3 regions of the Oceanimonas sp. MB9 genome follow, and region 3 is predicted to be linked to each of the others. Evidence: riboswitches for the same ligand, from Rfam matches in the RefSeq annotation. Region 3 holds a riboswitch; each other region holds the start of a gene.

Region 1 (5,421 bases), on a different contig from region 3:
GCCGTGGCAACCATTTCGGAGCAGGCCAGCCGGGCCGCCATTGCGATCCTCGACCAGGGCGGCAATGCCATCGACGCCGCCGTGGCGGCGGCCGCCACCCTGGGCGTGACCGATCCCTTCAGCTGCGGCATTGGCGGCGGGGGCTTTATGCTGATTTACTCCGCCGATGACGACAAGGTCATCAGCATCGACCACAGAGAAACCGCCCCGGCCTATTTTCACCCCGGCATTTTTCAGCACAACGGCGAGGCCATGGCCTGGGAAGAGGTGGTGCCCACCGGCATTTCCGTGGGTGTGCCCGGCACCGTGCTGGGCTGGCAGGAGGCCCTTGGCCGCTACGGCACCATGAGCCTTGAGCAGACCCTGGCCCCCGCCATTGAGGTGGCGGAGCAGGGCTTTACCGTGACCGACAACTTTCACCGCATCGCTCAAAAAAACGAACACAAGTTCGCCCGCTTTGAGCCCAGCCGCGCCCTGTATCTGCAGAACGGCAAAGCCCTGCCCGTGGGCAGCCATTTCAGCAACCCGGATCTGGCCGCCACCTACCGGGCCATTGCCAAAGGCGGCGCTCAGGCCTTTTATGAAGGCGACATCGCCCGCGACATTGTGGCGGCGGTCAACCAGCCGCCGGTGGTGGACGGCGTCAGCGTGCTGAGCGCCACCATGACCCTGAACGATCTCAAAGATTACGAAGTGCGGCTGCGTCAGCCCATTCATTCCACCTACCGGGGCTATGACGTCTATGGCATGGCGCCGCCGTCAAGCGGCGGCATTGCCATTGCCCAGGCACTGAACCTGCTGGAAACCCGGGATCTGTCGGCGGCTTCACGCACCGAGGTGGAACACCTGTATCTGGAAGCCTCGCGCCTGGCCTTTGCCGACCGGAACGCCTATGTGGCCGACACCGAATTCACCGACGTGCCCATCGCCGGCCTGCTGTCCAAGGAATATGCCAAACACCGGGCCCCGCAGCTGGAAGCCCGGGCCGCCGGCCAGCGCGGGCCGGGAGATCCCTTCGCCTATCAGGACGATCCTTCCGTGCCCCTGCGCCCTGCCGCCGCCGGCCTGATGCAGGAGTCGGCCCACACCACCCACCTGGCGGTGTCGGACCGGCACGGCAACGTGGTGGCCTACACCTTTACCATTGAAGACTGGGGCGGCAGCGGCATTGTGGTGCCGGGCCGGGGCTTTTTGCTCAACAACGAGCTCACCGACTTTGACTTCAGTGCGCCGCACCCCAACGTGGCCGAAGCCTTCAAGCGGCCCCGCTCCAGCATGAGCCCCACCATAGTGCTGCGCGACGGCAAGCCCGCCTTTACCATAGGCTCACCCGGCGGCTCCACCATCATCACCACCGTGCTGCAGACCATGGTCAACCACATCGATCTGGGCATGTCGCTGGCCGATGCCCTCGCAGCCCCGCGCATGAGCCAGCGCAACGGCGACACCACCCTGGTGGAAACCCTGCTCGGCTTTCCCGGCAGCGAGCAGGCCAGGGCGCTCGAAGCCCTGGGCCACCGCTTTGTGGAAACCGACCAGATTGGCGCCGCCAACGGCATTGCCTTTCATGCCGACGGCTCGGTCACCGCGGTCAGTGAACCCCGCCGCCACGGCGTGGGCACCGCCCTGGTGCAGCAGCAGTAAGCCCCGTCAAAGGGTGGCTTGTCCGCCCTTTGAGTTATTCCCATGACGTCGGTTGCACCCCAGCAACCGGCACCTCTCCGTCGAGAAATATCTCCGGCCGTCTTCGTCACTAAATAACCGGATTCGGCCGGTTTTTATCGATTTCTATTACCGAATGCGTATAATTCCGCTCGCCTTATAACCAAGGCCAAATCCTAAGGGGTGGCATTTCCGCCTGAGATGCGCAACGCGCGAACCCTTTGAACCTGATCCGGTTGATACCGGCGTAGGAATAGGAAGCTCACAACGCCCTGCCCTGCTCGTATTGTTACCGGGTCTTCGCACTGAAATGGAGATGTAAAGTGCCGAGACTGACCCCCTTTGTTCCTTCTGCCCTGACCCTGGCCATGGCGGCCACCCTGCCGGCCCAGGCCGAGGAAAATACAGAATCCGTTTACACCCTGGCCCCCGTGCTGGTGACTTCCAGCTTTCGGGAAGACACCCTGCAGGACACCGCCGCCAGCGTGAGCGTGATCGATGAAGCCGAGCTCGACAAGCCAAACACCAACCACCTGGAAGACGTGTTGGCCAAGGCCCCCAACGTCAACCTGAGTGCCGGTGCATCCCGGGGCAAGTTTTACCAGATCCGTGGTGTGGGCGAGCGCAGCCAGTTTATTGGGGTGGTCAACCCTTCGGTGGGCGTGGTGGTGGACGGCATCGACATGAGCGCCATGACCACGGGCGCCACCCTGCTGGATGCCAGTCAGGTTGAAGTGCTGCGCGGCCCGCAGGGCAGCCTGTATGGCGCCAACGCCCTGGCCGGGCTGATTAACGTGCGTGCCAACGAGCCCACCGATACACCGGAAGGCAATGTGGAGCTGACCCTGGGGGAATACAACACCCGCAACCTGAGTGCGGCCGTGGGTGGCCCCATCAATGACAAGGTAGGTTATCGCATTGCGGCCCAGCGCAACCTGAGCGACGGCTTTATTACCAATGATTATTTAAACGCCGACAATACCAACAACATTGATGAAACCCTGCTGCGCACCAAGTTTCGCATTGCCGCCAGCGACGATCTGGATCTGGATCTGACCGCGTTTTACGCCAATATCGACAACGGCTACGATGCCTTCTCCCTCGACAACAGCCGCCATACCCTGTCGGACAACCCGGGCCATGATCGCCAGGAAACCATTGCCCTGTCGGGCAAGGCCAGCTGGTATGGCGTTGAAGCCTTTATTCTGGAAACCGCCCTGGCGGTGAACAAGAGCAACCTGGAATACGGCTATGATGTGGACTGGGCCAACCCCGGCCTCGGTGGCTACAGTGCCACCGACAACTACCAGCGGGACGAGCGCGGCGCCACCGCCGATATTCGCTTTATCTCCACCGAGCAGTCCGCTCTGTTCAATGGCCGCACCGACTGGACCGGCGGAGTCTATTTCTTTCACCGCAGCTCGGATCTGACCCGTCGTTACACCTTCGCCCCACAACACTTCACCAGCGAATATGAAGCCAACCGGGTGGCCACCTATGGCGAGCTGGAAACGGCCCTTACCGACCAGCTGACCCTGATCAACGGCCTGCGGGTAGAGCAGGATCGCACTCAATACCGTGACAGCGACAACAATGGCAGCGATCCTGTCGATCTGCTCTGGGGCGGCCGGGTGGCACTGGAATACCAGGCCGACGCCAGTAGCATGTATTACGCCCTGATCTCCCGGGGCTACAAGGTGGGCGGCTATAACGCCACCGGCGATCTGCCCGCCGAGCTGCGCGATTTTGAGGCCGAAACCCTGTGGAACTACGAACTTGGCGCCAAGCATAGCCTGCTGGACAATCGCCTTAACACTCAGCTGGCCCTGTTCTTTCAGCAGCGGGATGACGCTCAGATCAGCGCCTATCGCAACGTAAGGCGTGCCAATGGCTCCACCGACTACATCGATTACACTGCCAACGCCGAGCGGGCTTACAGCTATGGCCTGGAAGCCCAGGCCCAGTGGCAGGCCAGTGCCGATCTGGACATCTACGGCAGCCTGGGCCTGCTGGACACTCGCCTGAAAGAGGCCGATGCCAGCTTTGATGGCCGCGAAGCCGCCCATGCGCCGGAATATCAGTTTGCCCTGGGCGCCAATCTCGATCTCGGCAATGGCTGGTTCTCGGGGCTGGATGTGGAAGGCAAGGACGCGTTCTACTTCTCCGACAGCCACGATGCCCGTTCCGATGCCTACGCCCTGCTGCATGCCCGCCTGGGCTACCAGCAGGATAACTGGAGCATCACCCTGTGGGGCCGCAACCTCACCGACGAAGACTACGCCGTGCGCGGCTTTCAGTTCGGCAACGATCCGCGCAAGGGCTACGCCACCGAAGACTACATTCAGTTGGGCGCGCCACGCATGTTTGGCGTGACCACCCGCTTTATGTTTTAACCCCCAGCCAGGGATACCGGGTGGCAACCGTCACCCGGTCAATACCCGGTCATTTCCAGATAGCCTTCCCCGAGTGGCGCACCGCTGACGGCGTTGCTGACGCTGACCGCCCCTTCCCAGTAGGACACCGACGTGTTCATCCAACGGTTGGCATGGTAGGCACTGACGTTCATGACGAGGTCTTGCACCGGCAGTGTTAGTCGCCAGCGCACCGGCAGCCGCCGGCCGGCAACCTCGGCACTGGCCAGCGGCGTAAGGGTTAATGTCTCGGCATTGAGCGGGGTTACCTCGCCGGTGGGTGTCATCCAGCTGCCGGACACATAATTACCGTGGTGGTCGCCTCCGCCGCGCAGGCGAAAGGCCATCAGCTTGTGGCCGCTGTCCAGGTGCAGGGAAAACCAGTCCCAGCCGGTCTGACGCTCACTCAACAACTGGCTGCTCCATTCCCGATCCAGCCAGGCCTGCCCGCTGACCGTCAGCCGCTCATCGTTCAACCATACCTCACCGCTCACCCGGTAAAAGGGCTGACTGTAATACATGGAGCCCTGACCATCGTCCGACTTTTGGCTGAAGCCGTGAATGCCATGGCTTACCAGCGGGCCGCTGGCCTGCAGCGCCAGCGTATAACCAAAGCGGCCCTGCTCATCCTCGGCTTCGGCCGAGAGTCGCAGCCGGTCCAGCTCGTTCCCGGTGGTGCTCAGGCTGGTCAGCTGCCAGTTATCCAGCCAGGCACGAAAAGGAGCCGCAATGACCCCGGCCTGCCCGGCCCGGCTCACTTGGCCGCCTCGGGCAAAGCGCTCGGCCACTCTGTGCTGCCCGCCTCGGGACAGCGCCATATGCGCCATCCAGATCTGCTCCACCGCCCAGGGGGCGGCGGACGGTGTTTCCGCGGTGTCGGGCCGTTGAGCCTGACGAAACAGGGTCCACTGCAGCCCCAGGGGCTCGCCTTGCCGGTCTTTCAGGTTGGCGGTGAGATACCACCACTCAATGCGAAAGTCGGCGTGCGGGCCGTGATCCTCGGGAAAGTTCAGGGTCATGCCGGCGTGAGCCTGGGTATAGCCTTCACCTGCGGCTCCCAGGCCGGCAAAGCCGCTGTGCTCATTGTTATGGCGGGTATCGCAGGCACTCGGCAAACACAAAAGGAGTAATACGCGAAGCAGGGTGATCATGGGTATTCATCCTCCGCCAGCAGGGCGCGGGGTGGCGTGCGAAAGAGTTTGAGCATGGGCAGGGCCGCCGCCAACAGCGCCACCAGCACGGCAAGGGCCAGGGTCAGGCCCATTTCACCCGGAAACACATGCAGCGGCAGCCGCCAGCCAAAGGCCGCCACATTAATGCCCCACACCAGGCAGGCGGTCACCGCCAC
Region 2 (5,421 bases), on a different contig from region 3:
GTCGCCATGGCTGGTCAACCAGAGGTCATGGGCCCATTCCTTCGGGGGCGGCAGCAACGGTTGCAGCTCGGGGGCCAGGGTGGCGTGCCAGCAACTCAGCGCCCCGCAGCCCAATCCGGCCTGCAGGGCAGGAATGAAGCCGGTAAAGTCCTGCACGCGATAGAAAACCTGCTCCGCCGGTACCTTTTGCTCCATCCAGCGCATATACATGCTGCCGGGCCGAGGCTGGGTGGTGCCGATAAAACGGTGTCCGGCAATGTCCTCCAGGGTCGACATGGGACCATGACGACGCAGGTAATCGCGACTGGCGTAAAGGGTGCCCGTGGCCCGGGTCAGGTGCTGTACCACATAATCGGGATCCTTCGGCCTGGATACCGAGCGTATGCCCACATGGGCCTCACCGCGTTCCAGCCGAAAGATTCGGCTGTCGGCGGCGTATTCCAGCCGAATGTTGGGATGCAGGCGCTGAAACTCGGCCAGCAAGGGCGTCAGGTAGGGCACCAGGTTATTGACCGAGGTGAGGATCAGGGTGCCCGCCAGGGCCTCGCTTTCGTCGACCCGGGCCCGCATCACCCCAAAGGCGGCTTCGGCCTGGGCGGCGGCGGCCATCAGGACTCGCCCGGCCTCGGTGGCCACATAGCCCCTGGGGTGGCGATGAAACAGGCGCGCGCCCATTCTCGCTTCCAGGGCGTTGATCCGCCGCAATACGGTGCTGTGATGCACCTCCAGCTGCTGGGCGGCGGCGCTCAGGGAGCCAAGCCGGGCCACCTGATAGGCGGTATAGATTTCGTGCCAGTCATCCACCTGTGCGTTCATGCACACATCCTCTGCATTCACTCTGTTTTTCTTCATTTTTGCACATGGAATACTGAGTTCCAAACCAAGCCCATTCCCTCAGGAGCCAGACCATGCATACCCTAGACGCCATCATGTCCCGCCGGGCCATCAAGCATTACGATGCCACCTTTCACATGCCCGAGGCCGATGTGGAACGGCTGTTTCGGCACCTGCTGCAGGCGCCCACTTCCTACAACCTGCAACACTGGCGCTTTGTGCAGGTGGAAGATCCACAACTGCGCGCCGAGTTGCGCGTTGCCGCCTGGGATCAGGCGCAGATCACCGACGCCTCGTTGCTGCTGGTGCTCTGCGCCGACACTCAGGCCTGGCAAAATGATCCCGGCCATTGCTGGCGCGACGCCCCCGCCGACACCCGCGACCTGATGCTGTCGATGATTCACGACTTTTACGCCGGCAAGCCGCAACTGCAGCGGGACGAGGCGATCCGCTCCGTGGGCATAGCGGCGCAAACCGCCATGCTGGCCGCCAGCGCCATGGGCTACGACAGCTGCCCCATGATCGGCTTTGATGCCGAATGCGTGGCCGAGCTAATTCGACTGCCCCCCGGCCATGTGGTCGGCATGATGCTGACCATCGGCAAGGGCACCAGGGCCGCCCATTCCAGGCCGGGGCAACGATCCCTTGACGCGGTGCGGATCCTGAATCGTTTCTGACCATACGGGGTCGCTGGCCGGCCCGGGGAGAGCAACCATGAACACTCAACACTGGCACGCCCACGGACGCGTGTTACTCGCCACCTTGCTGGTAGCGGGATCCTTCATCATCTCGGCCCGGCTGGCGGCGGTGGCCCCGGCGGCCTCCCTGACGCTGCTGCGCTTTGTGCTGGCCGCCGCCCTGCTGCTGCCCTGGGTACTGCGCCGGGCCGACCGGCGTCGCCAGTTGTGGCGGGCCATGCCCCGCGGCCTGACCATCAGCCTGTTTTATGCGCTGTTTTTCATTTTGATGTTCGAGGCGCTGCACAGTACCACGGCGCTCAATACCGGCACCCTGTTCACCCTGGTGCCGGCACTGACCGGGATCGCGGGCATCTGGCTGCTGCGCACCCGGGTCACCGCCGGCCAGGGGCTCAGTTACCTGCTGGGCATGCTGGGCGCGCTCTGGGTGATCTTTGAGGGCAGTCCGGACCGGGCGCTGGCGTTGCAGCTCAATGCGGGAGACCGGCTGTTTCTGCTGGCGGTATTCTGCATGTGCGCCTATTCCCTGTGCATGAAGCTGCTGTATCGCAACGACTCGGTGGCGGTGCTTACCTGCGCCACCCTGCTGGGCGGTGCGATCTGGATGGGACTCATGGTCTGGCTGACCGAGACATCACTGCAGTGGCAGGCGCTGGCGCCGGCCGACTGGCTGGCCATGGTCTACCTGGTGGTGTGCGCCACCCTGGCCAGCGGTTACCTCTTTCAGGGAGGCAGCATTCACCTCGGCCCGCAGCGGGTGATGGCCTACACCTACCTCAACCCGGCGGCGGTCGCCCTGCTGCTCTGGCTGTTTGGCGGCGAGCCGGTGGCGGCCTGGCTCTGGCCCGGCATACTGCTCTCCTGCATGGCAACCTGGTGGCTGCAACAACATGCCTCTTCCCGGCCCATGCCCGCTGCACAGAGGGCCGAGCACTGAGCACCGCCACATTGACAACCACGCCGCCGGCCCTTACTCTCGATTCGCTATTCCTGGGGGAGCCCAAACGGGCTGAGACTCCGCCACACCGGCGGTAACCCTTAGAACCTGATCCGGATAATGCCGGCGAAGGGAAGGAAACGAACGATCCCGCACAACCCCGATCCGTCCCGCCTTCCCTTCACCCGTGTTTCCGGCCATTTAGTGCTCTCGGGAGCAAAGGGAGAACACATGCTGGACACCACCACCGCTATTTTATGGCTCTGTTTATTTGCCGCGGTTTTCGCCATTCCCGGCCTGCTTTACGCCCGCCGGCAAAATGACAAACCGGAAGACTTTATCGTGGCCCGCAACAGCCAGGGCGGCAGCGCCACCATGCTGACCCTGCTGGCCACCACCATGGGCACCTGGATTCTGTTTGGCCCGGCCCAGGCCGCCACCTGGGGCGGCATTGGCGCCATTACCGGCTACGCCCTTGGGGTGCTGGCACCCCGCCTGGTGATGATTCCGCTGGGCAAGCGTATTCGCGAGCTGATGCCGGAAGGTCACACCCTCACCGAGTTTGTGCTGGGCCGCTATGGCCGCGGCATGTACGGCTTCGTGCTGGTGATCATGCTGTTCTACATGTTCATCTCCCTCACCGCCGGCCTCACCGCCATCGCCCAGATGGTGGCGCTGCTGGCGCCGGTGCCGCTGTGGGCCACCGCCGGCATTGTGATGGTGGCCACCCTGCTTTACACCCTCTATGGCGGGCTGCGGGTCACCATTTTCACCGACAGGGTGCAAATGCTGGTGATACTGCCGTTTTTGCTCACCCTGATCGTGCTGGGCTGGCAGGCCACCGGCGGCCTGGTCCCGGCCCTGACCGGCCTGCAGGAAAAGGCTCCCCACCTGCTTGATCCGCTCGACACCACCGGGCTGAAATCGGGTCTGACCTTCTTTCTGGCGGTGGTGCTGACCGGCCTGTTCTATCAGGGCACCTGGCAGCGGGTGTTTGCCGCCCGAGACAACAAGGTGATTCGCAACGGCTTTATTCTGAGCGGTGTGCTCAGCTTTCCCATCATCTTTATCATGGGTTTGTTCGGCCTGGCCTTTGTGGGCCTGGGCCTGCCCGGCGACGGCTCGGTGGCGCTGTTTAGCGTGCTGATGCCCAACATGCCGCTGTGGTTTGCCATTGGCCTGTTGCCCTTTGGTCTGGCACTGATCATGAGCAGCGCCGACTCCACCATCAGCGGCCTGACCAGCATGCTGGTGGTGGACCTGCGCCGGCTGTTGCCCAACACCAGTGTGCACCGCCTGCTGGGGCTGTCGCGCTGGTTGATCGTGCTGGTGTCCATTCCGGTGCTGTATGTGGCCTCTCAGGGCTTCAGCGTGCTCTATCTGTTCCTGCTGGCGGATCTGCTGTGCTGCGCCGCGGCCTTTACCGTGTTCTTTGGCTTTTACAACGCCCGCTACCAGGGCTGGAACGCCATGCTCAGCACGCTGGGGGGCCTGGTGGCCGGCCTGATGCTGTTCCCGGCGCCGGGCGAAGCCGCCACTCACCTGCTGGAGTCCTTCCTGCTGGCCACCTTTGTGCCGGTGGCCATCTCCGCCCTGCTGCTGCTGGTGCCCGCCCGCCAGCCCTTTGACTTTGCCGCCCTGGCCAGCCGGGTACGCAGCCTGGAAAGCTGATTTCGTTTCGTCGCACCTTTTCGTCGTAACGAAAGCACCGGCGCGCCGTCAGGCCGCCGGTTTTTTGTGTCTGAAATAGAGGTGCTGCCACCAACAAACGCCGGTACCCGCTGTTACCTGAAGTCCAACGGGCATAAACTTGTTTGATCGACAAACAGGCTCCGTCAGGGATGAAAATAATAATGCACTTGGTCTGCCGGCTGATGCTGGCGCTTTGGCTGATAGCCGGAACCGCCATCGCCTCCCCCGTGGTATTAACGGACCACACAACCACGTCGCCGGCAGAAGCCAACCTGTGGCGGGCCCTGCCCACAGGCAGCACCATCACGGATTTTAACCAGTTGCGTGCCGCCATCTTGAGCGCCGGCACCGTGGCCAGCACCCTGGGAGGCGAAGGTGCCTTTGGCCTGCGCATGCAAGTCACCTCGTTGTCAGAGCAGCCGGGCACCTGGTTTGTGCGCCTGCCCGCCAACTATCTTGATCGTGGCCAGGCCTACTGGCAGAGCGACAATGGCCGCACTGTACCCTTGCCTGGTTTTGGTCAGCGTACGGGGCAAAGTGTGCGGCTGCTGCATCAGCAGGCATTCCCACTGACCCTGAATGCCGGTGAAACCGGCGTGCTGTGGCTGATGATTGATGCCAAAAAATTTCCGGCACCGGTTCAGCCTCACTTTGTGCCGCAATCCCGCTTTTACCAGCAGCAGTTTTTAACCAACGCCGCCACACTACTGGGCACAGGAGTGATGTTCACCCTGGGGCTGATTGCCCTGTTTGCCTACTTTCGCACTAAAACACCGGTCACTCTGGCCTGTGCCGGCTATGTGGGCCTGCACGGCATTGGCTGGTTTGCTGCGTCCGGCGCCTGGGGCTTTATCTGGGGGGTGGGAAACAGCAATCCGGCCTACTGGGGCATGCTGCTGTTTCCCTTTGCCATTGCCTATGCCAGCCAGTTTACCCGTCTGCTGTTTAACTGCCGGCTGCGACATTCGCGCCTGAACCACTTCTTCCACGGGCTCTCTGTGCTGTGTCTGGGGCTGGGCCTGCTGATGCCCTGGCTGCCCTTTGTGTTGGGCTATCAGGTCTCTCATGCCATCGCTTTGCTGTGGGTGCCCACCGCCATTGTCACCGGCATAATGATGCTGAGCAAAAAGGACTTTCGCGCCAAGTATTACCTCACCGGCAACCTGCTTTACGGCGTGGCCCTGCTGGCCTATATGCTGCTGCACGTTGGCCAGCTCGATCTGGCCGGTTATGCCGAAGGCATGGTGGTGATCGCGCTGG
Region 3 (5,421 bases):
GTGGCGTGATCCAGGGTGCCGGCGGCCATAAACAGGGCGCCCTTGTACAGGGCGTGGGCCAGCAAAAACACCATGGCCGCCTTCAGCGCCACCGGGGTACCGATGCCGATCAGCATGGTCAGGGTGCCCAGGGCCATCACGGTGGAAAAGGCCAGAATGCGCTTGAGATCCGTGCTGCACACCGACATCACCGCCCCCACCGTCATGGTCACGGCACCAAACAGCGACAGTGCCAGCAGCCAGGCGTCGCTGCCCGCCATCACCGGCTGCAGCCGGGCCATCAGAAAGACCCCGGCCTTGACCATGGTGGCCGAGTGCAGGTAGGCGCTCACCGGGGTGGGCGCGGCCATGGCGTTGGGCAGCCAGAAATGGAATGGGGTCTGGGCCGACTTGGTAAAACACCCCGCCAGCACCAGCACCATCATCGGCAGGAACAACCCGTGCTGCTGCAGTGCCGCCCCTTGCGCCAACACCTCGCGTAGCTCAAAGCTGCCGGCCATCCAGCCCAGCATAATCAGCCCGGTCATCAGCGCCAGGCCACCACCCATGGTGACAAACAGCCCCTGCAGCGCCGCCTTGCGGGCTTTTTCCTGCTCGTGGTTAAAGCCGATCAGCAGGTAGGAGGTAATGCTGGTCAGCTCCCAGAATACAAACAGGCCGATAAGGTTGCTGCACAGCACCACCCCCAGCATGGCACTCATAAAGGCCAGCAGGTACATCATCAACTTGTGCCTGTCCGGGTTGCCTTCCAGGTAGCGACCGGCGTAAATCAGAATAAAGGTACCAATGCCGGTGATCAGCAGGGCGAACATCAGGCTCAGGCCATCCAGCAGAAAGCTGAGGCTGACGTTCAGGCTGGGAATCCAGTCGTAATAAAAGTGCACCACCTCGCCCCCGGTCACCCGGGGCCAGAAGCTCGCAAAATAGCCAAACAGGGCGGCCGGCAGGGCGGCCAGGCACCAGCCGATGTGCTTACCCAGTAAAGGGCTCAAACGCGGCACCAGAGCGGCCAGAATAAAACCTGCCAGAACGGCAACAAGCATACGCAAGGCTCCTTACAAAGCCCCTGGAAGGGCATCAGGATCGGCGAAAAATAAAGGAGAGACTCTGTAGAGCAGACTATAGCAGTGAAGTAATTGGATTAACTATCAGTAAGTTAATCAATTTTTTTATTGGTTATTAGCGCTGAAATACTACAAGCCGCCCCGGCCCGGCGCAAGGGGACCGGGGCGATAATGCCGGGGTCAGCGGGCAAAAAAGTGCTCTACCGGTCCCCGACCCTGGCCGATTTTGAGGCGAGCACCGGCCTCGATGGCGCGCTCGATATAGTGCTTGGCCGAGGCCACCGCCAGCTCCAGCTCCAGGCCCTGGGCCAGGTAGGACGCCAGGGCACCGGACAGGGTGCAGCCGGTGCCATGGGTGTTGGTGGTGATCACCCTGGGGGTGTCAAAGCAGCGCATGCCATCGCCATGCAACAGCCAGTCGGGGCTGCGCGGCTCCTGCTGCAAAAAGCCGCCCTTGAGCAGCACCGCCCGGCATTTCAGCTCCTTCAGGGCCGCGAGCAACGGCTCGACCTCGCGCAGCGAGGCCGGTACCTGGCGATCGGTCAGGCAGGCCGCTTCCGGCAGGTTGGGGGTGATCACATCCGCCAGGGGCAACAGCCGCTGCTTCAGGCTTTGCACCGCCTCCGGAGCCAGCAGCATGTCGCCGTTGGCGCTGACCATCACCGGATCCACCACCAGATGCCGGGGCCGGTATTGTTCCAGGGCATCGGCCACGGTGTTGATGGTGTCGACGTCGCCCAGCATGCCCACCTTGACCGCCGCCACCGGCAAATCGCCGAACACGGCATCGAGCTGGGCGCGAATAATGTCCTGAGGAATGGGGTGCACCGCAGACACGCCACGGGTGTTTTGGGCGGTAATGGCGGTGAGCACCGAACAGGCATAGCCACCGGTGGCGGAAATGGCCTTGATGTCGGCCTGAACACCGGCACCGCCGCCGCTGTCGGAGCCGGCAATGGAGAGAATAATGGCTTTGCTGCTGTGCATGTCCTTATGGTCCTCGTGAGGCGGGGAACCTCATCGGACATCTGCCGCCGGTTCCCTACGCCAGTATCAACTGGATCAGGTTCAACGGGTTCGGCGCCTTGCCGTCTCAGCCTTGCGGCTCCCCGACCAATGGCCCGATGATAACCAGCCCTTCCCCCAAATGCCAGCGGAGGCCCTGAACGGTTTTCGGCAGCAAAACTGTAACCTTTTTACAAAAAATTAATTTTGTATACAAGTTACAGGGAATTCTGAAACAGGCAAAAAAAACGCCTTCAGCAGTCATGCTGAAGGCGGCCTGAGCAGTCACGTATCGAATGCACAAATGAAAGTCAGACAGGGATGTCCCTGCCTCTGTACCTGAAGCTACTTTACTCTCGAACCGAGGCCGAGAAAAGCCCCAATCCGTAATTTTATTTCATTTCTGTTTTTTTACACCAGATCAGTGAGCCTGATCCCAGTTGTCTCCCACCCCGGCTTCCACCAGCAGGGGCACATCCAGGGTGGCCGCCTGCTGCATCAGTGCACAGATGTTCTCTCGGTAGGCGTCCACCTTGTCTTCACGAATTTCAAACACCAGTTCATCGTGCACCTGCATCAGCATGCGCACTTCGCCCTCGGGCAACCTGGTCAGCCAGTCACTCACCCGCACCATGGCCTTCTTGATAATGTCGGCGGCGGTACCCTGCATGGGCGCATTGATGGCCGCCCGTTCGGCGCCCTTGCGCCGAGCGCCGTTTTTGGACTTGATCTCAGGCAGGTAGAGCCGGCGGCCGAACAGGGTGGATACATAGCCACGCTCGCTGGCCTGCTCCCGCGTGTCTTCCATGTAGCGCAGCACGCCCGGATAGCGTTCGAAGTAGATGTTCATATAGTCCTGGGCCTCGTTACGGCCAATGCCCAGCTGACGCGCCAGGCCAAAGGCGCTCATGCCGTAGATCAGGCCAAAGTTGATGGCCTTGGCCCGGCGACGCTGCTCGGTGCTGACCTCATCCACCGGCACGCCAAATACCTCGGCGGCGGTGGCACGGTGAATGTCCTGGCCATGGGCAAAGGCATCGAGCAACCCCTTGTCCTGAGACAGGTGCGCCATGATGCGCAGCTCAATCTGGGAGTAGTCCGCCGCCACCAGCTTGTAGCCGGGCTCGGCCACAAAGGCCTGGCGAATGCGGCGACCTTCGGTGGTGCGAATGGGAATGTTCTGCAGGTTGGGATCCGACGACGACAACCGCCCGGTGGCGGTGTTGGCCTGATGATAGGAGGTATGAATACGGCCGCTGTGCTCGTTGACCATTTGCGGCAGCTTGTCGGTATAGGTGGACTTGAGCTTGCTCAGGGCCCGGTATTCCATCAGCAGTTTGGGCAGGGGGTAATCCAGCGCCAGCTCCTGCAGCACTTCCTCGGCGGTGGACGGCGCGCCCTTGGGGGTTTTCTTGATCACCGGCAGTTCCAGCTTGGTGAACAGGATCTCACCCAGCTGCTTGGTGGAGCTCAGGTTGAAGGGCTCGCCGGCAAGCTCATGGGCTTCCAGCTCCAGCTCCTTGAGTCGTTTGGCGATCTCGTCGCTCTGGGTGGCCAGCAGCTTGCCGTCGATACGCACGCCGGTGTATTCCATGCTGGCCAGAATCGACACCAGGGGCAGCTCGATGTCGTTGAATACGCTTTGCAGGTCGGGCTCGGCGGCCAGTTTTTCCGCCAGGTGGTGGTGCAGCCGCAGGGTAATGTCGGCGTCTTCCGCCGCATAGGGGCCGGCCTGCTCCAGGGGGATCTGGTTAAAGGTCAGCTGCTTGGCACCCTTGCCGGCGATAGATTCAAACGACGTGGTGGTGTGGTTGAGAAAGAACGCCGCCATGCTGTCCATGTCGTGCCGGGTCTGCACCGAATTCAGCGCGTAGGACTCCAGCATGGTGTCGAGCAGGGCGCCTTTCAGCTCTATGCCGTGGTTTTTCAGCACGTTAATGTCGTACTTGAGGTTTTGCCCCAGCTTGATGCGGCTGTCGTCTTCCAGCAGCGGCTTGAGCGCCCCCAGCACGGCCTCTTCACTGAGTTGTTCGGGCGCATCCAGGTAGTCGTGGCCAAAGGGCACATAGGCGGCCTGGCCCGCTTCCACCGCGAATGACACGCCGACCACTCGGGCATCCCGGTAATTGAGGCTGGTGGTTTCGGTATCAAAGGCGAACAGCGGCGCGGCCTTGAGCCGGGCGATCCATTCGTCCAGTTGCGCCTGCTCGGTGATCGTCTGATAGTCGGTTGCCAGCGCCGGGGCAGCCGGTGCCTGTTCCTGCTCGTCGCCGGAATCCAGCTCGGCCAGCAGGTTGCGGAATTCAAATTCCTGATACAGGGCGCGCAGGGCCTCTACATTCGGCTCCGCCTGTTGCAGCTCGGCCGGGCCCACCTGCAGCGCCACATCGGTCTTGATGGTGGCCAGGGTGTAGGACAGCCGCACCTGTTCCTCATGCTCGGCAAACTTGGCGGCAAAAGACTTGGATCCGCGAAAGCCCAGCTCGGCGATTTTGTCGGTATGGGCGGCAATGTCGTCGATGGAGCCCAGCCCCTGCAGCAGCGCCAGCGCGGTCTTCTCGCCCACGCCGGGCATGCCGGGAATGTTGTCGACCTTGTCCCCTACCAGCGCCAGCAGATCGATGATCAACTCCGGCGGCACGCCGAACTTTTCCACCACGCCGTCCCGATCGAGAAAGCTGTTTTTCATGGTGTCCATCAGCAGCACATGATTCGACACCAACTGGGCCATGTCCTTGTCGCCGGTGCTGATCACCACGTCCAGCTGCTGCTCGGTGGCCTGCCGGGCCAGGGTGCCAATGACGTCGTCTGCCTCTACCCCTTCCTCGATCAGCAACGGCAGCCCCATGGCGCGAATAATGTCGTGAATGGGCTTAATCTGTTCGCGCAGATCGTCGGGCATGGACGGCCGCTGGGCCTTGTATTCCGGATAGATGTCATCACGAAAGGTCTTGCCCTTGGCATCGAACACCACCGCCACACGAGACTCGGGAAACTGTTTGTGCAGGCTGCGCAGCATGTTGGTGACCACACGAATGGCACCGGTGGGGCGACCATCGCTGGTGCGCAGATCCGCCTGCTGAGAGGCGAAATAGGCACGATAGAGGTAGGAAGATCCATCGACCAGGATCAGGGGTTTGGCAGGAATGGCAACCATGGCGTCTTTCTCGTTGATACGTTGGCCGCTAGCATGCCACAGCGGGCCGCCGGACTCCACGCCGGCGCCGGATCCTGCCTGTGGATAACTCTGTGGAGGCAGGATCCGAAGCAGATCCGAAAAATAAAAACAAAACCTTTTGGATCATAAACTTACATTTTGATCTCACGGCTTGATAAGGGATCGGAGAATGTG

Evidence for each region. A riboswitch is a leader RNA that binds a small molecule or an ion and turns the genes downstream of it on or off. The one in region 3 is predicted to bind thiamine pyrophosphate.
Region 1: linked by a shared signal. The riboswitch ahead of OJHNALOF_RS08420 (TonB-dependent receptor plug domain-containing protein) and the one ahead of thiD (bifunctional hydroxymethylpyrimidine kinase/phosphomethylpyrimidine kinase) in region 3 are both predicted to bind thiamine pyrophosphate.
Region 2: linked by a shared signal. The riboswitch ahead of OJHNALOF_RS10520 (sodium:solute symporter family protein) and the one ahead of thiD (bifunctional hydroxymethylpyrimidine kinase/phosphomethylpyrimidine kinase) in region 3 are both predicted to bind thiamine pyrophosphate.

The regions. Positions count from the first base shown of each region.
Region 1 is NZ_VFBE01000005.1:1,093,731-1,099,151, reverse strand. Features, by position in the region: gene ggt (gamma-glutamyltransferase) at 1-1,644, shown strand, start outside; TPP riboswitch at 1,832-1,933, shown strand; gene OJHNALOF_RS08420 (TonB-dependent receptor plug domain-containing protein) at 1,986-4,055, shown strand; gene OJHNALOF_RS08415 (lipocalin-like domain-containing protein) at 4,094-5,224, opposite strand; gene OJHNALOF_RS08410 (ABC transporter permease) at 5,221-5,421, opposite strand, start outside.
Region 2 is NZ_VFBE01000007.1:75,336-80,756, reverse strand. Features, by position in the region: gene OJHNALOF_RS10535 (LysR family transcriptional regulator) at 1-816, opposite strand, end outside; gene OJHNALOF_RS10530 (nitroreductase family protein) at 909-1,511, shown strand; gene OJHNALOF_RS10525 (DMT family transporter) at 1,549-2,469, shown strand; TPP riboswitch at 2,515-2,621, shown strand; gene OJHNALOF_RS10520 (sodium:solute symporter family protein) at 2,701-4,140, shown strand; gene OJHNALOF_RS10515 (GGDEF domain-containing protein) at 4,323-5,421, shown strand, end outside.
Region 3 is NZ_VFBE01000001.1:198,936-204,356, forward strand. Features, by position in the region: gene OJHNALOF_RS00970 (putative monovalent cation/H+ antiporter subunit A) at 1-1,043, opposite strand, end outside; gene thiD (bifunctional hydroxymethylpyrimidine kinase/phosphomethylpyrimidine kinase) at 1,245-2,051, opposite strand; TPP riboswitch at 2,087-2,186, opposite strand; gene polA (DNA polymerase I) at 2,491-5,226, opposite strand.